Regions from separate parts of the Sinomonas halotolerans genome, predicted to be linked through region 1. Evidence: riboswitches for the same ligand, from Rfam matches in the RefSeq annotation. Region 1 holds a riboswitch; the other holds the start of a gene.
What was found. A riboswitch is a leader RNA that binds a small molecule or an ion and turns the genes downstream of it on or off. The one in region 1 is predicted to bind cyclic di-AMP.

Region 1 (11,548 bases):
GGGGCGCCCGGCGCCGAGGTGTCCGCCAACGTTCACGCGAAGGCAACCTCCCCCGGAACCCCATCCGGACCGGCTCCCGGAAGCCTCCGCCTTGGGAATTGCCGCCCTTGGGAAGCGCCGCCCGTGGAAGCGCCGCCTCCGGACAGCGCCAGACGCAGAACGCCCCCTCCCAGACGGGAGGGGGCGTTCTGAGCCTGGCCGGGCCGTTCGCTGCCGGAGCCGGGTCTGGTGTCAGCGGGTTCAGCCGCCCACGCGGATGAACACGGGGCCGGAGCCCACGTTGACCGAGAACAGGGAGGTGGTGCCGCCGTTCCAGCCGCCGTGGACGGCCTGGCCGTTGCCGACGTAGACAGCGATGTGGGCCAGACCCATGCCGCCGTCCTCGTAGTACGCGAGGTCGCCGGGCTGGGCCTCCGCGGCGCTCACCGTGCGGCCGAGCGAGAGGTAGCCGGCGGGCCAGCCGTGGTAGTTGATGCCGACGGCCGCGAGCGAGTTCGTGACCAGCATGGTGCAGTCCTGGGCCACGCCGAGCTGGGCGTAGGCGGCGGCCGCGATCGACGCGCCCATGCCGCTCTTGACAGCCGGGGCGGGTGCCACGGGCTCGACCGGAGCCGAGGAGGCGACGGCGAGCGTCGTCTCGGCGGCAGCCTCGACCGGTGCGGCCTCCACGGGTGCGGCCTCCTCGACGACCGGGGCGGGCTCCTCGATCACGGGCGCGGCGACGGACTCGACGACCGGGCGCTCGAACGTGAGGTCCGCGGTGGCCTCGGCCGAGACGGCGGCCTGGACGGCCTGCGTCGTCTCGAGGGCGACCGGCGCCGAAGCCTCCCGCTGGACGGGCGCCTCGGCGGCGTTGGCGGCGACGCCGCTGGTGAGGACGAGGCCTCCCGCGGCGGCGATGACGGCAGCCTGGCGGCCCACGCCGCCGGCGTTGTCCGAAACGGCCTTGGCGATGACGGAGAGCGAGGACGGGGCCTCGGCGCGATGGCGGGCGATGCCTGCACGAGTGGTCATGTGGTTCTCTCTTTCGTGTCCCCCGGGCCGCAGGGGGTGGCGCGGCACAGGGCGGGGCGCTGCGGCGTTCAGGGGGACCGCAGGACCCGAAGCGGTTGGTCTCAGGAAAGGGTGTAGAACACCGAGGAGCCGGTCGCGTTGACCGCGTGGAGGAGGGTTCCCTGCGAGGGGTTGAGGGCGCTGACCATCATCCCGTTGCCGACGTAGATGCCGACGTGGGCCCCGCCGTTCTGGACCACGAGGTCGCCGGGGGCCGGCGTCGCGGTCGGCGTCATGATGGACCAGGCCTGGACGCGCGGGATGCTGATTCCGGCCTGGGCGTAGACCCACTGGGTGAAGCCGGAGCAGTCCCAGCCGGCCGGGCTGTTGCCGCCCCAGACGTACGGGCTTCCGATGCCCGTGTAGGCGATCGCGGCGAGGGTCGAGCCGGCAGCGCTCGAGGCGTCGATGACGGCGACGTCCGACGACTGCGCCGCAAGCGTGGGCTCGGGCTCCTCGACGGTCTCGACGACGGGCGCGGCGACCGAGGCGACGGCAGGGCGCTCGAAGTCGACCTTCGCCTCCTGCGGGGCGACAACCGTGGGCGCGGCGGCGCTGGCCACGTCCGAGAGGGCAGATGCCTCGCGCTGGGACTCAGCGGCCTGAGCGGGAAGCCCGGCAGAGATGATCAGGCCCGAGGCAGCCGCGATGACGGCAGCCTGACGGCCGAGGGTGCCTGCGTTGTCGTTCACGGCCTGCGTGACAGCCTCGAACGGGCTGGTGCGGACCGGAACGGCGCGGTGGCGCGCAGTCATGGTGCGTGACGACACAGAAGTAGCCTCTCCCAGTGCCTACGAGGTGAGCTGTCGGGTTCGGATTGGAAGTATCCGGCCTCCCGGCTCGCGCCGGGCTGCTTGACCCCAAGGCCCCCGGAAGGGCCGCAAGTGGTTCCCCCGCCCCTGCCAGACGAAGTGTGCGAACGGACTCTGGGACGTGGCAGAGCTAGGCATTCATCCCAGATGTTCCGACTTGGTGGGAGCCGGAACAGAAACGACCTTACCGGACGACAACGCAAATGTCACATTCGGATCACGGGCCGTGATCGTGTCGTCACGAAAGGGACACGCCGGTTTCCCAGCACCCGTTTCCGCACCCAGTTCTGCGCGGCAGGTTTTGCCGGGCTGGGGCATGGGTAGGACCGATGGTGGTGGGAGCACGTGGACGGCGGAGCGGGGAGAACGGCCCGCATCGGCTAGGCCCGGCTGGCGAGGACGATCTGGTGGGGATCAGAGCCAGCCGTTGGGGTCGACGACCTCTCCGTTGACCATGACCTCGAAGTGGAGGTGGCAGCCGGTGGATGCACCTGTTGTGCCTGCAAGCGCGACGATCGCGCCGCGCTCGACTCGGTCGCCGACCGCGACAGAGAACGCGGAAAGGTGGTTGTAGGTGGTCTCGAGCCCGTTCCCGTGGTCCACCACGACGCGCATGCCGCCGCCATAGGGATGCCATCCGGCGAAGGTCACAGTGCCGCCTGCTGCGGCCTTGACGGCCGTGCCGCACTGGGCAACGAAGTCCTGGCCCCGGTGGAACTCGCCCGCCCAGCCGCTCAGCGGGCTCACGCGGTAGCCGAATGCCGAACTGGCGACCATCGAGTCGAGGGGATCCCCGAGGCTGCTCTTGGCCTGGGCGGGAGTGAGGCCGCCGGCGGACTGGACGCTCAGGAGGTGCTGGAGGCGGCCGTCCGGGTCGATCTGCGTGCCCACAGAAGTCCGGGAGAAGGCGACAACGGCTTCGCCGGAGGCGGTGACCTGGGGCTGCGGAGCAGTCTCCGCGGCGGTTGCGAGCCCGGCATCGACGGCGTCGGCTCCGGCCGTGGTCGGGATGGTGGCTGTCAGCACGAGGCCCGTGGCGGCCAGTGCCATGCCGGCCTTCTGGCCGACGCCGGCGGCCGAGGCGATCTCGGCGAACTGGCGGACAGCCCCGGGGCGGGCGGCTGCGCGGCGCCCTCGGCGTGCGGCGTCGCGCGGCCTGAGGCCCGATTCCGAGGCAGATGCAGTCTCAGCGCGGCGGCGGCCGCTGACAGCTTGCTGGGTCAAGCGATTCCCTCTCTGGTTTCGATCGCCTGCGAAGTTAGCTGTCGGGTTCGAGCCAGAGAGTCCGACTCGGCCCAGCTGCCGGAGGCCCTTCGGCACGCGGGTGCCCACAGGGGGCGGTGCAAGGGCTTCCGAGCATGCTGCGGCTTCACCCCAAGGCGGCCTGGGCCGCCAACGGTGGTTCCCCCGCCTCTGCCTTGGTGGTGCATCTCGATCCGCTGGCAGAGCTCGGCGGGCGGAGCGAGGTCACGTCGATGTCTCGGCGTGCGCTCACCATCATAGGGGAAGAACGAGGTGGCGTAACACTTTCGTGATGTTTAGTGAGACAAGGCTCACATCCGGGAGCCCGTCCCCTATTCCTCCAGAGAATGGAGATTCCGACCCCTTATGTTCGGATCTGTTCGGCCCCGACCGCCTCGTGCGGGCGGGTGGGATCAGCCGAGCGATACGAAGACGTGCGCAGCCACCTCGAGGGGCAGCTCCAGCGCCCCGTCCACGGTAGGAGTGCGCACGGCGATGTAGTCCCCGACGCGCTCGAGGGCGACCTTCGCCCCAGGCCGGATCCCGCCCTCCTCGAGCTGCACGAGGAGCTCGGGGTCCACCTGGATCGGCTCCGCGAGCCGGCACACCACCACACGGGAGCCGGGCGCGTAGCCCTCCATCGCCTCCACGAGGCTCATCACGCCCTCGCCGAAGCCTTCCGCCGCCGCGCCGCCGAGCGCCTCGAGTCCGGGGATCGGATTGCCGTACGGGGATTCGGTCGGCCGGCCGAGGAGCTCGTAGAGGCGCCGCTCGACCCGCTCGCTCATGACGTGCTCCCAGCGGCACGCCTCGTCATGGACATATGCCCAGTCGAGGCCGATCACATCCGAGAGGAGGCGCTCGGCCAGACGGTGCTTGCGCATGACCTCGACCGCGCGCCTGCGGCCGGTCTCGGTGAGCTCGAGATGGCGGTCGCCCGAGACGACCACGAGGCCGTCACGCTCCATGCGGCCCACTGTCTGCGACACCGTGGGGCCCGAGTGGCGGAGCCGCTCGGCGATGCGGGCACGCAGCGGCACGATCCCCTCCTCCTCGAGCTCGAGGATGGTGCGCAGGTACATCTCGGTGGTGTCGATGAGGTCGGACATGCGAGGCTTCATGCTCCTGGGTGCGAGGGGTCGGCGCGGCCGGCGGACGCACAGCCAGTCTAGCTTATTTTGAGCTGCTCAGATTAGCCGTGATGTCATGCTCACTCGCGGATTCGCCGCCGTCCAACGGCGTGCGGCAGACTGATGGCGTGCTGAGCCCGCGCGTTCCGCGAGGGTCCCGAACGTCAGGAGGCTTCGCCCGTGGGCGCCACAGAAACCGTCCAGCTCCAGATCCCCGCCGGGCTCCTGCCCGCCGACGGCCGGTTCGGCGCCGGCCCCTCCAAGGTCCGTCAGGCCCAGGTGGACGCCATCGCGGCTGCGGGCAGCAGCCTGCTCGGCACGTCGCACCGCCAGGCGCCCGTCAAGAACCTCGTGGGCAGCGTCCGCGAGGGCCTCATGGAGTTCTTCAACGCCCCCGAGGGCTACGAGGTGATCCTCGGCGTCGGCGGCTCGACCGCCTTCTGGGACATCGCCTCGTTCGGGCTCGTCCGCTCGAAGGCGCAGCACCTCTCCTTCGGGGAGTTCGGTTCGAAGTTCGCCAAGGCCACCGACAAGGCACCCTTCCTCGAGGCGTCCTCAATCCTCACGGCACAGCCGGGCACGCGGCCGCAGCCGGTGGCGGAGGCCGGGGTCGACGTGTACGCGTGGCCCCAGAACGAGACCTCGACCGGCGTCGCCGCCCCCGTCCAGCGCGTCGCGGGCGCGGACGAGGGATCGCTCGTGGTCATCGACGCGACGAGCGCCGCGGGCGGCCTCGCGGTCGACGTTGCCGAGAGCGACGTCTACTACTTCGCCCCCCAGAAGAACTTCGCGTCCGACGGCGGGCTGTGGCTCGCGCTGTTCTCCCCCGCCGCGCTCGAGAGGGCTGAGGAGATCAAGGCCTCCGGCCGCTGGATCCCGGACTTCCTCGACCTCAAGACCGCGATCGACAACTCGAAGCTCAACCAGACGTACAACACCCCGAGCCTCACGACACTCGTGGGGCTGAACGCCCAGGTCGAGTGGCTCAACGCCTCGGGCGGCCTCGAGTGGGCGGCGGCCCGCACGGCCGACTCGGCCGGCCGGGTCTACGCGTGGGCCGAGTCCTCCGACTACGCCACCCCGTTCGTTGCCGAGCCCGCGGACCGTTCGAACGTGATCGTCACCGTGGACTTCGACGACTCCGTCGACGCCGCCCGGGTCGCCAAGGTCCTGCGCGCCAACGGCGTGGTGGACACCGAGCCTTACCGCAAGCTCGGCCGCAACCAGCTGCGCATCGCCACGTTCGTCGCGATCGAGCCGGAAGACGTCACCAAGCTGACCGAGAGCATCGACTGGGTCGTGGGCCAGCTCAGGGGCTGATCCACGCTCACTGCAGAACACGACGACGGCGGGCCCACCTCGAGGAGGTGGGCCCGCCGTCGTCGTCTGGCCTGGTCGGCTCCGTCGTGCCTGGCCTATTCGGCCTCGCCCTGCTCTGGCTCACCGGCGCCGGGGGCGGCATCGGCCTCGGGGACGGCATCGGACCCGGGTGCGTCGACCGGCTCGTCCGACGCCGCCCGGGCCGGCTCGTTCTCAGCCTCCTGCGCCGTGTCCTCGGGGCGCACGCGCTCGGACCACGGGACCCATTCGGGTGCGAGGAGGGCGTCCTCGCCGGGCAGGAGGCCGATCTCGCTCACGGTCACGTCCTTCGAGCGGGAGGTCCGGGCGAGGGCCACGAACCAGAGCCACCCGCGGTAGCCGCCCAGCCGGGACTCGAAGAGGTGGGTGACGGTGCGCTCGCCCTCGCTCTTGGCGGCCACGTGCTCTCCGACGTCGGCCGGACGCGCAATGGGCGCAAGGGCCTCGCGCGCGGCGTCGACCGCCGAGGCGAGGTAGGCGTCCGGACGGCCGACGCGCCACGCGGGGATGCCGGCGTCCGTCAGCGGGATCCCCCGCGGCCCGGAGGCCGCAGGGTTCCGCTGCGCCGATGTGGTCTTGGCCGAGGTGGTCTTGACGGAGGGCATGGCTACGCTTCGAGCTGGTCGGCCACCCGGCGGAGGGCTGCTGCGATGGCCGCGCCCTTCTCCGGGTAGGTCCCCTTGGCCAGCTGGCCGGAGAGGTTGTCGAGGACGCTCACGAGGTCCTGCACGATCGGGGCGAGCTCACGGGCGGGCACCCGCTTGGCCCGCGCCACGGACGGGAGCCGGTCCAGGACCCGGACGCTCAGGGCCTGGGGGCCGCGGCGGCCGTCCGCCACCCCGTACTCGAGCCGCATGCCGGTCCTGACCTCGGCGTCCGCGGGCACGGCCGAGCCGGGCAGGAACACTTCCTGCCCGTCGTCGCCAGCGATGAAGCCGAAGCCTTTCGCCTTGTCGAAGAACTTGACCTTGCCAGTGGGCACTGACACAACCCCCATCTGTGAGGAATATGCGCTCACTGCAGTCGGGCGGTCCCGGGGCAGGGGACGGCCCGCGGCGGGCGTGCGCGAGCTTGCTGTAGTCCTTCTAGGTTACTGGCTTGCACCATGCATGACGGCATGGTGCGGGCCAGCGGTCCCGCACGCTGTTAGGTTGTAGCCATGGTGCCTTCCCTTCCCCAGCAGGGATCCGCAGAGCAGCCGGGCCGCGCGCAGCGGCCGGACGGCACAGGGCCGGGCCGCGCAGAAGCGGTCGGACGCGAGGGTGCGCACGCCTGGCGGCGCGCGGCCACCGTTGGCGGGGCGGCCCTTGCGGCGGTCTCGCTCGCGGCCTGGGGGGCAGTCCTCGGGCTCGCGGCCGCGGGCTGGACGGCCCCGCCATGGGTCACCGTCCTCGCCCTCTGGGGCCTTCCCCTCGCCTTCGTCCTCATGGCTGCGGCGATCGCGGCAGCGGTCTTCGAGAGGAGGCGCGGCTGAGATGTCGTCGATCCGCGCGCTCGCCGAGGAGCTCTCCGCCCGGGGCAATGACGCCCTGCGCCGCCTGTTCGCGGCGCGCCCCGACCTCATCATGCCGAGCGTTCCGGACTTCGCCGCGCTCGCGGCGCGGGCCTGCGCGAGGGCGAGCCTCCAGCGCGCGCTCGAGGCCCTCTCGAAACCCGAGCTGCAGGTGCTCGAGGCCCTCGTCCTCACGACCAACGAGGACGAAGGCCGCAGCGGCAGCAGCGTGGAGCTGCGCCACGCCGTCGGCGGCGCCACCCTGGGCAACCTCGAGGCGCTGCTCGGGACCCTGTCCCAGCTCGCGCTCGTGTACCGGACCGACCCGCCGGACACCATCCACTCCGCCTCGGGCAGCAGGCGCCGCTACTACCTCCCGGTGGCCCGGGTGCGCGAGGCCCTCGGGAGCTACCCGGCCGGGCTGGGCCGCACGTACACCGAGCTCGCGGCGGCGTCCCCCGTCTTCGCGGAGCGGGCCGCAGCCATAGCCAACGCGATCACCGCCGCGGTCCAGCAGCAGCCGGTGGAGCACCACATCGCCGCCGCGTACGCCCTCGAACGCTGGGCGTGCCTCCCGGAGGCGCTCGACGGCGCACCGCCCCGCACGCGCGAGATGCTCGCGAAGTTCGCACACTGGCCGGTCGGAGCGGTTCCCCACGCCGTGGCGCGCGTCCATCCCGGCCGCAAGACGGACAACCCTGTTGACTGGCTCCTCTCCCACGGCCTCCTGGTCCCGCTCGACGACGAGCACGTGGAACTCCCGCGCGCGGTGGGCCTCGCCCTGCGCGGAGGCCGGATCGTGCCCGAGCTCACCCTCGCTCCCCCGGCGGCCGGGACCACGGCCACGAGTTCGGCGCTCAGCGCGAACGCGGCGCTCGGGGCCGTGGCGGACATCCTCCGGCTCGTGAGCGCCCTCGCGGTCGAGGCCGCCGAGCGGCCCGTCGAGACGCTGCGGGCCGGCGGCGTGGGGACCAGGGAGCTGCGCCGGCTCACGGCGGCGCTGCGCGCCGAGCCGGACCAGACGGTGTTCGCGCTCGAGCTCGCGGCGGAGGCCGGCGTGCTCTCGCTGGACCCGGACACGTCCTCGTGGCGCGCCACGGGCGGCGAGGACTGGCTCGCGCTCTCCCGGCCCGAGCAGTGGCTCCTGCTCGCCACGGCATGGCTCGACACAGTCCGGGTGCCGTACCTCGCGATGGCCTCCGAGGGCAGCGACCAGCTCGCGGCCCTCTCCGGGGAGGGCCAGCGGCCGGACGCCCCCGCCGTGCGCCGCCGCGTCCTCGAGGTGGCAGGCCTGCTCGCGGACGAGGCCGGGCAGCCGGAGGGCAAGTGCGCCGTGGCGGACGCCGAGGCCATCCGCCGCCGCATCGACTGGCTCCAGCCCCGGCTCTGCCGGCGACTGCGGGGCCTGCTCGAGGGCGTGCTCACCGAGGCCGCGATGCTCGGGTTCACGGGCTCCGGCGCGCTCACGCGGATCGGGGCCATGGTCCTCGCCGACGACTTCGAGGGCGCGCAGCGGCGGCTCGCCGAGCACCTTCCGCCCGCAGTGGACAAGGTCCTCCTGCAGGCGGACCTCACGGCGGTGGCGCCGGGCTACCTGGACCCGGCCCTCGCGCGGCGGCTCGCGCTCCTGGCCGACCCTGAGGGCCGCGGCCCCGCCACGGTCTACCGGTTCTCGCCCGCGAGCCTGCGGCGCGCGCTCGACGCGGGCGAGGACGCCGCATCGATCCACGCCTTCCTCGCCGAGAGCTCCTCGACTCCCGTCCCCCAGCCCCTCGCCTACCTCGTGGACGACACGGCGGCCCGCCACGGCCGCATCCGGGTGGGCCGTGCGGGCAGCTTCGTGACGGCCGACGACGAGACCGCCATCGCGGGGATCCTCGCCGACCCCGCGTCCCGGCAGCTCGGGCTGACCCAGATCGCTCCGACAGTCCTCGTGAGCAACGCGTCACCCGCCGAGGTCGCGGCGGTGCTGCGCGAGCTCGGGCACTCCCCCGCCGTGGACGCCTCGCTGGACCCGGTGATCCGGCTCCGCCGCCGGAGCGGCACGCGCGGCCTCGTCCCGCCCGAGCCGCGGAACGCCCTGCCGGATGCGGAATCGGTCGAGGCGCAGCTCGCCGTCCTGCGCACCCAGTCCCCCTTGGGCAGTGCGGTGGACGAGGCCGCGCCGCTCATGGGGATCGAGACCCTGCAGAAGGCCATCCGGCTCAAGCGGGCTGTACGCTTGAACATCGTCGATGCGCTGGGCAACTCGAGTGTCGAGGAGCTGCGGCCCGTCTCCATCTCGGCGGGGCGCGTGCGCGTGTTCGACCCGGAGCGCGAGACCGAACGGGTGCTCAGCGTGCACCGGATCATCGACGTCGAGCTTGCCTGACGGGAGGGGCACATGGGCGACGGCCCCCTGATCGTCCAGAGCGACAAGACCATCCTTCTCGAGGTCGACCACCCCGATGCCGACGAGGCGCGCCACGAGATCGCCGCGTTCGCCGAGCTCGAGCGCGCCCCCGAGCACGTGCACACCTACCGGCTCACGCCGCTCGGTCTGTGGAACGCGCGCGCTGCCGGGCTCGACGCCGAGAAGGTCCTCGACGCGCTCCTGCGGCATTCGCGCTTCCCGGTCCCGCACTCGCTCCTCATCGACGTCGAGGAGACCATGTCCCGGTACGGTCGCCTGCGGCTCGAGAAGGACCCCGTGCACGGGCTCGTGCTGCGCTCGGAGGACTTCCCCGTGCTCGAGGAGGTGCACCGGGCCCGCAAGATCGCGCCGATGCTCGGCCCGCGGATCGATCCGCAGACCACGGTGGTCCATGCCTCGCAGCGCGGCGCCCTCAAGCAGGCGCTGCTGAAGATCGGCTGGCCGGCCGAGGACCTCGCCGGCTACGTGGACGGCACGCCGCATCCCATCGCGCTCGAGGAGCAGGGCTGGTCCCTCCGCCCGTACCAGCGGGTGGCGGCGGAGAACTTCTGGGCCGGCGGCAGCGGCGTCGTCGTGCTCCCCTGCGGCGCAGGGAAGACGCTCGTCGGGGCCGCCGCCATGGCCCAGTCCTCCACGACCACGCTCATCCTCGTCACGAACACCGTCTCCGCCCGGCAGTGGCGGGATGAGCTCCTGCGGCGCACGACCCTGACGGAGGACGAGATCGGCGAGTACTCGGGCTCGGTCAAGGAGGTCCGGCCCGTCACGATCGCCACGTACCAGGTGCTCACGTCCAAGCGGGGCGGGCTGTACCCGCACCTCGAGCTCCTGGACCGGAACGACTGGGGGCTCATCGTGTACGACGAGGTGCACCTCCTGCCCGCGCCGATCTTCCGCATGACTGCCGACCTGCAGGCCCGGCGCAGGCTGGGCCTCACCGCGACCCTCGTGCGCGAGGACGGGCGCGAGGGCGAGGTGTTCTCGCTCATCGGGCCCAAGCGCTACGACGCGCCGTGGAAGGACATCGAGTCGCAGGGCTACATCGCGCCCGCGGACTGCGTCGAGGTCCGGGTGGACCTGCCGCGGGACGAGCGCATGGCCTACGCAATGGCGGACGAGGCGGACAAGTACCGCCTGTGCGCGGCGAGCGAGACGAAGACCGCGGTGGTCGAGCGGCTCGTGGAGCGGCACGCGGACGAGCAGCTGCTCGTGATCGGGCAGTACCTCGACCAGCTCACCGAGATCGGCGAGCGCATCGGCGCGCCGGTGATCATGGGCTCGACGAGCGTCAAGGAGCGGCAGCGGCTCTTCGATGCCTTCCGGGCCGGCGAGGAGAAGCGGCTCGTGGTCTCGAAGGTCGCGAACTTCTCGATCGACCTGCCGGAGGCGTCCGTCGCCATCCAGGTCTCGGGCTCGTTCGGCTCGCGGCAGGAGGAGGCGCAGCGGCTCGGGCGGCTCCTGCGGCCCAAGGCGGACGGGCGCGCCGCGCGGTTCTACGCACTCGTGGCCCGGGACACGCTGGACCAGGACTTCGCCGCGAAGCGCCAGCGGTTCCTCGCCGAGCAGGGGTACGCGTACCGGATTCTCGACGCCGCAGACCTCACCTGACGCGTCCGGGCGTCAGCGGGACGCAGGACCCGACCTCACCCGGACGGGTGGGCCCGGGCGGGGCCTCCAACTCGGGTCGAATTTTTATAGCGCGCGTTATGGAAATTTGCCGCCTCCGCTCCTAGACTCTGGGTGCTGGGTTAGCGCTCGTTCCGCTTCGGCGGACCGTCGCCGGACGCTGGGGGCCGTGCTGACTTTGGATTCGCGTCACATGCGAAAGCAGCACTCCATGAAAATCAACCATCGCACCCGCTGGGGTGCCTGTCTCGCCGTGGCCGCTCTCGTCATGGCAGGGGCAACATCCGCACAGGCCACACTGGCCGGCGGAACCATCGATGCCTCTGATGGCAATCTGATAGTCGACGGCGCACCCGACTGGGCCAACGCAGGCGTCGACTGTACGGTCCCGACGTACTGCGGGCTGGACCAGCCCACTGGC
Region 2 (11,548 bases), on a different contig from region 1:
GTGCCGGTCCGACCAGAACCACGGCGCGCCGGGACCGGCCGGCGAGCCCGCGCCAGGAGCCGCGCCTGTCGGCTCCTGCCCGAGCATCCCGGCGGCGGCCGCCTCGCCCGAGCGGACCGCGGCCTCCCAGTGCTCGACCCGCGCGGCCGGTGAGCCGTCTGCGGCGCGGGGCCGGACGGCGTCGCCCGCGGCGAAGACGGCCGGAAGGGACGTGGCACCGGATGCGTCGGCGAGGACCCCGCCGTCGGCCTCGATCCCCGCCGCCTCCGCGAGCGCCGTGTCCGGGGCGATCCCTATGCCTGCGACGACCGCATCCGCGGGCACGGAGGACCCGTCGGCGAGGACCACGCGGTGGGCGGCGCCGCCCGGCGCGCCGGGGTGCGTGCCGCCCTCGATGGCGACCGGCGTGCCTGCCACCGTGCGCACCCCGCGCTCGGCGTGGACGGCGTGGAGCCGGCGCGCGAGCGCCTCGCCCACCGCAGGCGCGAGCGGCGGGTCCAGAGGGTCGATGAGCGTCACCTCCGCTCCGGCCGCCCGCGCGGCGGAGGCGACCTCCGCGCCGATGAGGCCCGCGCCCACGACGGCGATCAGCGCCCCGGGCACGAACGCACGGCGGAGGCGGTCTGCGTCCTCACGCGTGCGGAGGACGAGGGCGGCCTCCCCGCCCGGTACGGGAAGCCTGCGGGGAACGCCGCCGGTCGCGAGGAGGACCCGGTCCGCTGGGAGGAGGCGGCCGCCGTCGAGCTCCACAGCGCCCTCGCCCGGCCGCAGCGCGGCAGCGCGGGCCGCGAGCACCTCCACTCTCTGCTCGGCGTACCAGGCCTCAGGGGCGAGGAGCAGCGAGGCGGCGTCCTCGGTGCCCGCGAGGTACCCCTTGCTCAGCGGCGGGCGGTCATAGGGCAGGCCCTCAGGCGCCAGAAGCGTGAGCGCGCCGTCGAATCCCCGGCGGCGCAGCTCGCGCACCGCGCTGAAGCCGGCCACACCCCCGCCGATGACGACGATGCGGGCCGGCGGCGTCACTGGGCGCAGGCCTCGGGGTCCGCGTCCGTGCCGGGGAAGAGGACCACCTGGCCGTCACGGACCTCGACCCGGTGCGTGCGGGTGTCCTCAGTCGCGGGGAGGCACTGCACCTTGCCGGTGCGCATGCTGAAGGTCGAGGAGTGGAGCGGGCACTCCACCTCCTCACCCTCGATCCACCCCTCGGCGAGCGAGGCCTCCTCGTGCGTGCATGTGTCGTTGAGGGCGAAGAAGCAGCCCGTGTCCGCGTGGAACACCGCGATGGGCTCGCTGAAGCCCGACTCCTCGGGCTCCACGACCTTCGCCGTGCCCTCGTCGATGTCCTCCGTGCTGCCGATGACGATTCCCTCGCTCATGCGCCCCACTCTATCGAGGGCCAGCAGAGGTGGGGCTGGCGCTAGACCTCGCCGTACTTCGCCCGTGCCATCGAGTAGACGCCGAAGCAGGCGAGGCCCAGGGCGATCGCGCCGAGGAGCCACGTGCCGTACGGCTGGGCGGCGAGGCCCCGGAGGGCGCCGTCCAGCCCGGTCTGCTCGGTCGGGTCCAGACGCACGGCGGCCACGACGACGAGGATGCCGAGGATCGCGAGCGCCGCGCCCTTGCCCACGTATCCGGCCACGCCGACGGCGAGGACAGGAGTGCGGGCGCGGCCGTGGGGCCTGACCTCTGAGCGGGCGAACCGCCGGGCGAGCCCGCGCCATGCGTAGTAGACGCCGGAGCCCACCACGGCGAGGCCCGCAGCCACGAGGGCCGCCTGCCCGGCCGGCGCCCCGAGCACCAGCGCTGTCAGGTCCTGCGAGGCCTCCCGAGAGTCCTTCCGCGAGCCGAGGGCGTAGGAGGCGAACAGGCCTCCCACGGCGAGGAACACGGCGGCCTTCCCGGCGTCGGTGACCACGGTCCACGGGCCCTCCCAGGCACGGCGGGAGGAGAGCACGGCCTCGCTGAGCCACCACAGCCCGAGGGCGGCGCAGCACACCGCCCCCGCCCAGAGGAGCGCGAGGCCCGCGGGCGCCGCGGCGATCGCGGCAACGGCCCCGCTCTGGTCCGCATGCTCGCGGCGGCCGCCGAGGGCCACCCGCAGGGCGAGGAACGCCACGATCAGGTGCAGCAGGCCCACGAACGCGAAGCCGCCGCGTGCAAGGAACCGGCCCCCGCGGGACCGCGCAGCCCGCACCGTGCCGCGCGCCGCCTTGCGGCCAGCCCGCTTCGCGGCCCGCTTCGCGGCGCGCCGGTGGGCGCCTGACGTCCGCCCTCCCGCGGTGCGATCCGACATCCAGAGCCTCCCACCGTCGTCGTGCGCCCGGGGCGGGCGCTGTGATCGGGACTCTACCCGCGCCGGGGTGCCCCCATTCTCGCGGCCCGGTGCGCCCATTCTCGCGGCGCGGCGCGGCGCTTCGGTAGACTTGGGTGGCAAGAGCCCCGGCCGCCTTGCCTGAACGTGCAGCGAGTACCCAGTACGCAGTCTGTCCGCAGTGAGACCGGGGCCTTCGCATGTAGGCCGACGGCCAGCCGGGCCGTGGGCGCTGTCCCGGGAGGAATCCATGCCAGCAATCGTGATCGTCGGAGCCCAGTGGGGCGATGAGGGCAAGGGCAAGGCAACCGATCTGCTGGGAGGCCGAGTCGACTATGTGGTGAAGCCCAACGGCGGCAACAACGCCGGGCACACCGTGGTCGTCGGCGGCCAGAAGTATGAGCTCAAGCTCCTCCCGGCCGGCATCCTGAGCCCCAACGCGATTCCGATCATCGGCAATGGCTGCGTGGTGAACCTCGAGGCGCTCTTCGAGGAGATCGACGGGCTCGAGGCCCGCGGCGCCGACACCTCGCGCCTGCGCGTCTCCGCGAACGCCCACCTCGTGGCCCCGTACCACCAGACTCTGGACAAGGTCACCGAGCGCTTCCTCGGCAAGCGCGCGATCGGCACCACGGGCCGGGGGATCGGCCCCGCGTACATGGACAAGGTGGCCCGGCTCGGCATCCGCGTGCAGGACGTGTTCGACGAGTCGATCCTGCGCCAGAAGGTCGAGGGCTCGCTCAAGCAGAAGAACGAGCTCCTCGTGAAGGTGTACAACCGCCGCGCGGTGATCGAGGAGGAGATCGTCCAGTACTTCCTCGGGTTCGCCGAGCGCCTGCGGCCCCTCGTCGTCGACTCGACGTACGAGCTGAACAAGGCCCTCGACGAGGGCAAGGTGGTGCTCATGGAGGGCGGCCAGGCGACCTTCCTCGACGTGGACCACGGCACCTACCCGTTCGTGACCTCCTCCAACCCGACCGCGGGCGGTGCGTCGGTGGGCTCCGGCATCGGCCCCACCCGCATTTCCAGGTCCATCGGCATCATCAAGGCGTACACGACCCGCGTGGGGGCGGGCCCGTTCCCCACCGAGCTCTTCGACGAGATGGGCGAGTACCTGCAGAAGACGGGCGGGGAGTTCGGCGTCAACACCGGCCGCCCGCGCCGCTGCGGCTGGTACGACGCCGTGCTGGCGCGGCACGCTGCCCGTGTGAACGGGTTCACGGACTACTTCGTGACGAAGCTCGACGTCCTCACGGGAATCGAGAGGATCCCTGTGTGCGTTGCCTACGACGTGGACGGGATGCGGCACGACGAGATGCCGATGACCCAGACCGAGTTCCACCACGCGAAGCCCATCTTCGAGTACTTCGACGGCTGGACCGAGGACATCTCCGGGGCGACGTCCCTCGACGACCTGCCCGCCAACGCGAGGCACTACGTGGAGAGCCTCGAGAAGCTCTCCGGCACACGCTTCTCCGCGATCGGCGTGGGCCCGGACCGCGACCAGACGATCGTGGTCCGCGACCTCATCGACTGAGCCTCCGAGACCGCCGCAGGGCGCCCTCGGAAGAGGTCCGGAAAAAAATCCGTGACCGCGTAACCTCTCGAGGCACCCCGGCGATTACGTAAGTGCAAGCCGGGCTGGAATCTGTCCCCCATCATGTTCCAGCCCGGCTTCCCTTATGCCCTGCGACAGCCCCCCGGCGTGGATAGAATGATCCGCAGCCTGCCTCAGGATCCATCAGGGGATGAACGTGCACGAAGCACTCACCGACGCCGACCTCGTACCGGGCGCGCGTACCGACCACGAGCTGTTCACGCTCGTGTACCGGACGCTCGCCCCGGCCGTCGTCGGCTACCTCGCCGGCCGAGGGATAGACGATCCCGAGGCCCTGGCCCAGGATGTGTTCCTCGCGGTGCTCCCCCGAGTCGCGAGCATCCAGGGCGGTGCCGCGGGGGTGAGGACGTTCGTGTTCTCGGTTGCACACGCACGTGTGGTCGACCACTACCGGCGGTCAGAACGGCGGCCCCGGACTGTTGACTATGACCCTCTCCTGGACTCCCGCGAAGCGGGATCCGCGGAGAGCGAGGCACTCGTGGCCGCTGGCCAGACGGACGCCGAGCTCCTGATCGGCCGGCTCGCGGGCGATCAGAGGGACGTGCTGATGCTGCGCATCGTGGCCGAGCTGAGCATTGACGAAGTCGCAGCTGTCCTCAAGAAGACACCGGGGGCAGTGAAGCAGCTCCAGCGCAGGGCGCTCAAGGCCCTCCGCGAGCACGTGTCCGAGGAAGAGTGGATCCGATGAGCACAGAACGCTCGCAGGTGAAAGCCGTCATGGCCGAGGCAGGTCTCGAGCACGACGCCGGGCTGCGGCGCGCGCTCGAAGGCCTCACCGCGCTCCGTCCCGCCTCCGCCCCCGAGCCGACGGGCGATCTCGCCCGGCTCTTCGAGGCAGCGGCGGCAGCCGATGCGGCATGCCCTGCCGAGGGTGCCGCGCCTGTCGAGGACCTCACAGCGCTCGTCCCGATCTCCCGTGTGGCCGCGCTGCGCGCAGAGGCCGCTGTCCGGACCGCCTCGAGCTTCGCCGCTGCCGCTGCCAGGCCGCGGACGGTCAAGCGGCACCGCGGTGCGATGATCAGCGCCGCGGTCGTGGCGGGCATGGGCCTCGGCGTCACAACGGTGGCGGCCGGCGGGCCCGGGCTGGACCTGTTCTCACCGGACGGTGCGGGAACGGCGCACGCCGGATCCGCGCGTTCCGGGTCCGCGCAGGCCGGGACTTCAGGCGCCGCGGCCGCTCCGGCCGATTCCGCGCCGGCCGATTCCGTGCCGGCCGATTCCGCGCGGGCCGCCGCAGCGCGGCAGGCGCCGCCCACGGACCAGGAGGGCGCGTCGTCGTCCGCTTCCGCGAAGCGGACGCAGGCTGCAGCGCCCGCTGCTGACGGCGCCGGCGGGACGGCCGCAGGCGGTGCCGGTGCGGACGTGTCCCTGCCCACAGCGGCGCAGGCGCCCGCCGAGGGCGCCGCGGCGCTTGACCAGCCCGAGCCGTCCGGCAGCCAGAGCGGCCTCGCGGACGTGCCGGACGAGGAGCAGGCGGTCTCGAGGAAGGCAGGCGGCGCCGCCCGCGGGACCCTCGTGGCATCGTCGGGTGCCGACCTCCGGGTCGTCGCGGGGACGCTCCGCGCCCGCGTGGGCGACAGGCCCCTCGTGACGGCTGCCGCGGCCCTCTCGCGCCCGGCCGCCCCGCAGCCGGGCGCACGGCAGCCGGCCGCCCCGCAGCCGGCGGCCTCAGATCAGGGCGCCCGCCACCGCGCTGAAGCCACAGTCGATGCGCTGGGCTCGCGCCTGAAGGGCGGAAAGCACCGCGCCTGAGAGCAGCGGTCGGTTGCCCATATCACATCAGCACGAGCGGCTTGCGGCCAGATCGATAACGGATTTGTAACTTCCGATATCGGCCAGCTAGGCTTGTTTCTCGACGCCCGCACCCGGGCTCGCAAGCCGCCGTTCCGCCGAACCCTGCCGACGGCTGTGCTTTCTCGTTCTCCCTGAGGCAGGGGCGGGGGACCCATTGCGTGCCCACCGCGCGCCGGGGTGAAGCACCCGCGGTCATACCGCGCGTGCCGGCTCATACCTCTGCCGAACCCGACAGCTAACTTCGCAGGCGTGAGAGGCTCACTATGGATTCCGCACGCCTGCGCGGCCGCCGCCGCGCTGAACCCGCACGCCCGTTCCGACTCCTCCCCTCCGCGCCCGCCCGCCGCGCCGGCTCCTACGCCCTCGTCGCCGGGTTCCTGGCGCTGGGCGCCGCGCCCGGCCTGGTCGGCGTGGCGATGCCCGGCACGCCCGGCCTCGAGCAGGCCGCCCTCCAGGCCCAGCCGGAGGTCGCCGCGTCCCAGGATGCCGAGCTCGACTTCCCGCGCACGTCCGTCGCGACGGCCAAGAAGCCGAAGGCAGCTGCCGTCAAGGCGCAGGGCTCCGTGTCCTCGAAGGCCGCCTCCGCCGCGGCCCCGACCACGCCCGCCGGCCTCGGCAAGCCGCTCGCGTCCCTCCAGCTCGCCTCGCCGTTCGGCTGGCGGGCCAACCCGCTCGGCACCGGCTCGGACCTGCACACCGGCGCTGACTTCGTGGCCGCCTGCGGCACGCCCGTCATCGCCTCCGCTGCAGGGACGGTCGTTGAGGCCGGGTGGCACGCGTACGGCGGCGGCAATCGGATCGTGGTCAACCACGGCAACGGGCTCAAGACCACGTACAACCACCTCTCCACGATCGGCGTGAGCGTGGGCCAGAAGGTCGGTGCGGCACAGCAGATCGGCGCGGCCGGGACCACCGGTGCGTCCACCGGCTGCCACCTCCACTTCGAGGTGGTCGAGAAGGGCACCACCGTCGACCCGATGGGCTTCCTCTGAGCCGACCGCTGGGGCACGGGCCCCGGCCTGCGCGGCAGCCGCTAGGGTGGGAACTGACCCCCGACTGAGCCAGCCCGCCCACCAGGAGGCCTCATGCTCGACCAGCCCACCCTCGACTCCCTCTGGGACTTCGACGACCCCGCCGCTTCCGAGGCGGCCTTCAGGGCCGCAGCCCTCGATCCCGCGTTCGACTCCGTCGAGCGGGCCGAGCTCACCACCCAGCTGGGCCGCGCGATCGGGCTCCAAGGACGGTTCGAGGAGGCAGACGCCCTCCTGGACGCCATCGACTGCGAGGTGGACCCGACCCTCGGCGTGCGGGTTCTCCTCGAGCGCGGCCGGCTCCTGAACTCCGCCGGTCGGGCCCCCATGGCTGTTCCCCTCTTCGAGCAGGCAGCCGAGCTCGGCGAGCACCTGGGCGAGGAATACCTCGCGGCCGACGCCTTCCACATGCTCGCCATCGCGGACGCGGACCACGCCGAGTCCTGGGCCCGCTCCGGGATCGAGTACGCCTCCGGGGCCCACACCCCCCGCGTGCAGCGCTGGTGCGCCACCCTCCACGGAAACCTCGGCTCGGCCCTGCTCGAGGCGGGCGAGAACCACCGCGCGCTCGTCGAGTACCAGCTCGCCGAGCAGTGGGCGGAGAGGGTGGGCACTCCCTCGCAGGTAGCGTGGGCGCGTGAGGGGATCGCGGCCTGCCGGGCCGCGGGCGAAGACTGAGGCCGACTGGCGCGCGCCAGCGGAGGCCCAGGCCAACCAGAGAGGAAGCCATGTACTTCATCGTCGTGAAGTTCGAGACCCTGCCCGAGTACACCGAGGCGTTCCCGCAGATCGTCCGGGAGTTCACCGAGTCGACCCGCGCCGAGCCGGGCAACCTGTTCTTCGAGTGGTCCCGCTCGCTCGAGAACCCCGCCGAGTACGTCCTGGTCGAGGCGTTCACCGACGAGGGCGCCGGCCCGCACGTCCAGAGCGAGCACTTCGCCGCCGGCCTCGAGGCCATGCGCCCGTGCCTGGCCAGGACCCCGAGCATCGTCTCGCGCCAGGTGGACGGCAGTGGCTGGGACGCGATGGGCGAGCTGCAGGTCGGCTGACCCCCGCGCCCCCTGTTGTGGGGTCCCGTCCCGTCTGGTGTGGGGTCCCGTCGTGCTTGAGGCGTGTGGGACCAGCCTCAGTCCGCGACGAAGTACATGCGCTTGTTGACGAACTCGTCCATGCCGAGAGGGCCGAGCTCGCGGCCGAAGCCCGAGCGCTTGACCCCGCCGAACGGCACCTCGGCGCCCTCGGCGGCGGCGATGTTGACGTTCGCCATGCCGACCTCGAGCCTCCGGGCGACCCGCTCGGCGCGCGCCGTGTCGGTCGAGAAGACGCAGCCTCCGAGCCCGTACGGGGTGTCGTTCGCGAGGCTGAGCGCCTCGTCGTCGCTGCCGACCTTGTAGACCACAGCAACGGGGCCGAACAGCTCCTCCTTGTACGCTCGCATCTCGGGCGTCACGCCGGTGAGGACCGCGGGGGAGTAGTACGCGGCGTCCCCGTCCGCGAGCTCCCCGCCGGCGTGGAGGGTTGCGCCCTTCTCGACCGCGTCCCGGACCTGGGCGGCGATGCTCTCCGCGGCCGCCCGCGAGGACAGGGGAGCGAAGGTGTTCTCGGCGTCGTCCGCGGGGTTGCCGGGGGTGAGCGCCCTGGCGCGCTCGGTGAGGCGGGCCACGAAGTCCTCGAAGACGTCCTCCATGACGATCATGCGCTTGTTCGAGTTGCACGCCTGGCCCGTGTTCTCCATGCGCGTGTCCCACGCCGTGTCCGCGAGGGCGCGCGGGTCCGCCGCGTCGAGGACGACGAACGGGTCCGAGCCCCCGAGCTCGAGCACGGCCTTCTTGAGGTTCTTCCCGGCGAGCTCGCCGATGATCGCGCCCGCGCGCTCGGAACCGGTGAGCGAGACGCCCTGGATGCGCTCGTCCGCGATGATGTCCGCGATCTGCGCATGCGAGGCGAAGACGTTGACGTACGCGCCCTTCGGCAGGCCGGCGTCGTCCATGATCTGCTGGATGGCGAGCGCTGAGCGCGGGCAGGATTCGGCGTGCTTGAGGATGATCGTGTTGCCGAGCATGAGGTTCGGCGCCGCGAAGCGCGCCACCTGGTAGTACGGGTAGTTCCACGGCATGATGCCCAAAACCGGGCCGATGGGCAGCTTCTGGACGAACGCGCGGCCGCCGGCGAAGGTCTTGATCTCCGTATCCGCGGCGAGGGACGGGCCCTCCTCCGCGAAGTACTTGAAGATGTCCGTGCAGAACTCGGCCTCGTCCTTGGCCTGGGACAGCGGCTTGCCCATCTCCTCGGTGATGATGGCAGCGAGCTCGTCGGCGCGCTCGGTGAAGAGCTCCGCGATGCGGGAGACCACCTTGGCGCGGTCCTCGATCGGGGTCTCGCGCCAGGCCTCGAACGCGGACTGCGCCGCGGCGATGGCGGCCTCGACCTCTGCGTCCGTCGCGGTGGGGAACGTCTCGACGACCTCGCCTGTGGCGGGGTTGAGGACGCGGTATCCGGGCTCTGCTGGAGAAGGGGCGCTGCTAGTCATGGCACCATCTTGCCCCGATTCGTGGCGCGGATCACTGTGCTTAAGCACGACGGCGGCGGGTCGCCTCCTGTGCGGAAGGTGACCCGCCGCCGTCGTGCTCCCGTTGCGGGGTCCCGTCCCGACGAATGCGGGGTCCTTGGCGGGCGGGACGGGAGCCCGTGTTGGGCGGGACGGGACCCCGTATCGGGGCTAGGAGAGGAGCTGGCGCCTGCTCGAGATGACTCCCGTGTTGAAGCCCGCGAGGTGCAGGCCGCCGTGGAAGCGCGCGTGCTCGATCTTGACGCAGCGGTCCATGACCACGTTCATCCCGGCGGCCTCGGCGTCGGCCGCGACCTCCTCGTGCCACGAGCCGAGCTGCAGCCAGATCGTCTTGGCGCCCACGGACTTGGCCTCCTCGAGGACGCCCGGGATGTCCTCGTGCCGGCGGAACACCTCGACGAGGTCCGGGGACTCGGGCAGGTCCGCGAGCGAGGCGTACACGGGCTGGCCGAGGATCTCCTTGACAGTCGGGTTCACGAAGTAGACCTTGAAGCGCGTCGAGGACAGCAGGTACGTCGCGACGAAGTAGCTCGCGCGGCTCGGCTTGTCCGAGGCCCCGACGATGGCGATCGAGGTGGTCTCGCGCAGGATGCGCTGGCGCTCGGGCGCGCTCGGGCCCACCCAGGTGCGCTCTGCTGCGGCGGTCACTGGGCACCTCCTTCCTGCTGGCGGCCCCCGCGCGGGGCGAGGGACGCTCCGGTGACGCCGGGCAGGGAGCACGCCTCGCCGTCGTACGTCGGGGCGGCGAACTCCTCCTCCAGTTCCGCGACCTCCCGGGACGCCGCCTGGTGCGCTGCCTGGCTCGCTGTGAGTGCCTGGTCGAGGTCCCAGATGATGTCCTCGACGTCCTCGAGTCCCACCGAGAAGCGGATGAGGTCCTCGGGGACGCCGGCTGCGACGAGCTGGTCCGCCGTGAGCTGCTGGTGCGTGGTCGACGCCGGGTGCAGGACGAGGGTGCGCGCGTCGCCGATGTTGGCCAGGTGGGACGCGAGCTGGAGCGCCTCGATGAAGCGCGCGCCGGCCTCGCGGCCGCCCTGGATGCCGAAGCTGAACACACTGCCCACGCCGAGCGGCAGGATCTCCTGGGCGAACGCGTGCTGCGGGTGGCTGGGCAGGCCCGCGTAGTTCACGTACGTCACGCGCGGGTCGGCCTCGAGCCATTCCGCGACCGACTTCGCGTTCGCCAGGTGGGCGTCCATGCGCTGCGGGAGCGTCTCGACGCCCTGCAGGAGCTGGAAGGCCGACTGCGGGGACAGGGCCGGGCCGATGTCACGAAGCTGCTCGCTGCGCAGCTTCGTGAGGAACCCGTACTCGCCGAAGTTGCCCCACCACGTGACGTTGCCGTAGCTCGGGACGGGCTCGGTCATGGTGGGGAACCTGCCGTTGCCCCAGTTGAAGGTCCCGGCCTCGACGACGACGCCGCCCAGGGTGGTGCCGTGCCCGCCGAGGAACTTCGTCGCGGAGTGGATGACGATGTCCGCGCCGTGCTCGATCGGCCGGAAGAGGTACGGCGGCGTCAGCGTGGAGTCCACGACGAGCGGGACACCGTGGCCATGGGCGACAGCGGCGAGGCCGGCCACGTCGGCGATGTCACCGGAGGGGTTCGCGACCACCTCGGTGTAGACGGCCTTCGTGTTCTCGCGCAGGGCCGCGGCGAAGTCCGCCGGATCGGTCGAGTCCACGAAGGTCGTCTCGACGCCGAAGCGGCGCAGCGTCACGTCAAGCTGGGTGATCGTGCCACCGTACAGCTTCGAAGACGCGACGATGTGGTCCCCGGCCTGGGTCAGCGCGGCGAACGTGATGAACTCCGCCGCCATGCCTGAGCTCGTCGCGACCGCGCCGAGGCCGCCCTCGAGGGACGCGATGCGCTCCTCGAAGGCCGCGACGGTCGGGTTGCCGATGCGCGAGTAGATGTTGCCGTACTTCTGCAGCGCGAAGAGGTTGGCGGCGTCGTCCGTGTCCTTGAACACGAACGACGTCGACTGGTAGATCGGCACCGCACGCGCGCCGTGCTCCGCGTCCGGCGTGCCGCCGGCGTGCAGGGCGCGCGTGCGGAAGCCGAACTGGCGCTCCGCCATCAGCGCACGCCCGCGGTCTCGAGGCCAGAGGCCGAGGAGGGAACGGTGATGGGAAGGAGGTCCGTGTTGAGCTCGGTGCCGTTCTTGCGGGCCAGGTCCGCCTCGAGCTCGCGCACGATCGGCAGGACCTCGCGGCCGAACTGCTCGACC

Region 2: it holds a riboswitch for cyclic di-AMP, as region 1 does, so the genes downstream of both, ABCQ75_RS05255 (M23 family metallopeptidase) here and ABCQ75_RS01990 (C40 family peptidase) in region 1, are expected to answer to the same signal.

Annotation. Positions count from the first base shown of each region.
Region 1 is NZ_JBDFRB010000001.1:447,202-458,749, forward strand. It holds gene ABCQ75_RS01985 (NlpC/P60 family protein) at 241-1,014, opposite strand; gene ABCQ75_RS01990 (C40 family peptidase) at 1,116-1,808, opposite strand; cyclic di-AMP (ydaO/yuaA leader) riboswitch at 1,828-1,981, opposite strand; gene ABCQ75_RS01995 (M23 family metallopeptidase) at 2,280-3,089, opposite strand; cyclic di-AMP (ydaO/yuaA leader) riboswitch at 3,098-3,302, opposite strand; gene ABCQ75_RS02000 (iron-dependent transcriptional repressor DtxR) at 3,521-4,216, opposite strand; gene serC (phosphoserine transaminase) at 4,418-5,557, shown strand; gene ABCQ75_RS02010 (DUF3027 domain-containing protein) at 5,653-6,201, opposite strand; gene ABCQ75_RS02015 (cold-shock protein) at 6,204-6,578, opposite strand; gene ABCQ75_RS02020 (hypothetical protein) at 6,756-7,070, shown strand; gene ABCQ75_RS02025 (helicase-associated domain-containing protein) at 7,072-9,459, shown strand; gene ABCQ75_RS02030 (DNA repair helicase XPB) at 9,472-11,109, shown strand; gene ABCQ75_RS02035 (MSCRAMM family protein) at 11,339-11,548, shown strand, end outside.
Region 2 is NZ_JBDFRB010000003.1:234,636-246,183, forward strand. It holds gene ABCQ75_RS05225 (NAD(P)/FAD-dependent oxidoreductase) at 1-1,020, opposite strand, end outside; gene ABCQ75_RS05230 (non-heme iron oxygenase ferredoxin subunit) at 1,017-1,373, opposite strand; gene ABCQ75_RS05235 (DUF1206 domain-containing protein) at 1,415-2,290, opposite strand; gene ABCQ75_RS05240 (adenylosuccinate synthase) at 2,559-3,845, shown strand; gene ABCQ75_RS05245 (RNA polymerase sigma factor) at 4,057-4,614, shown strand; gene ABCQ75_RS05250 (hypothetical protein) at 4,611-5,678, shown strand; cyclic di-AMP (ydaO/yuaA leader) riboswitch at 5,814-5,976, shown strand; gene ABCQ75_RS05255 (M23 family metallopeptidase) at 5,984-6,712, shown strand; gene ABCQ75_RS05260 (tetratricopeptide repeat protein) at 6,806-7,429, shown strand; gene ABCQ75_RS05265 (putative quinol monooxygenase) at 7,480-7,800, shown strand; gene ABCQ75_RS05270 (NAD-dependent succinate-semialdehyde dehydrogenase) at 7,878-9,281, opposite strand; gene ABCQ75_RS05275 (CoA-binding protein) at 9,471-9,968, opposite strand; gene ABCQ75_RS05280 (O-acetylhomoserine aminocarboxypropyltransferase/cysteine synthase family protein) at 9,965-11,398, opposite strand; gene sfnG (dimethylsulfone monooxygenase SfnG) at 11,398-11,548, opposite strand, start outside.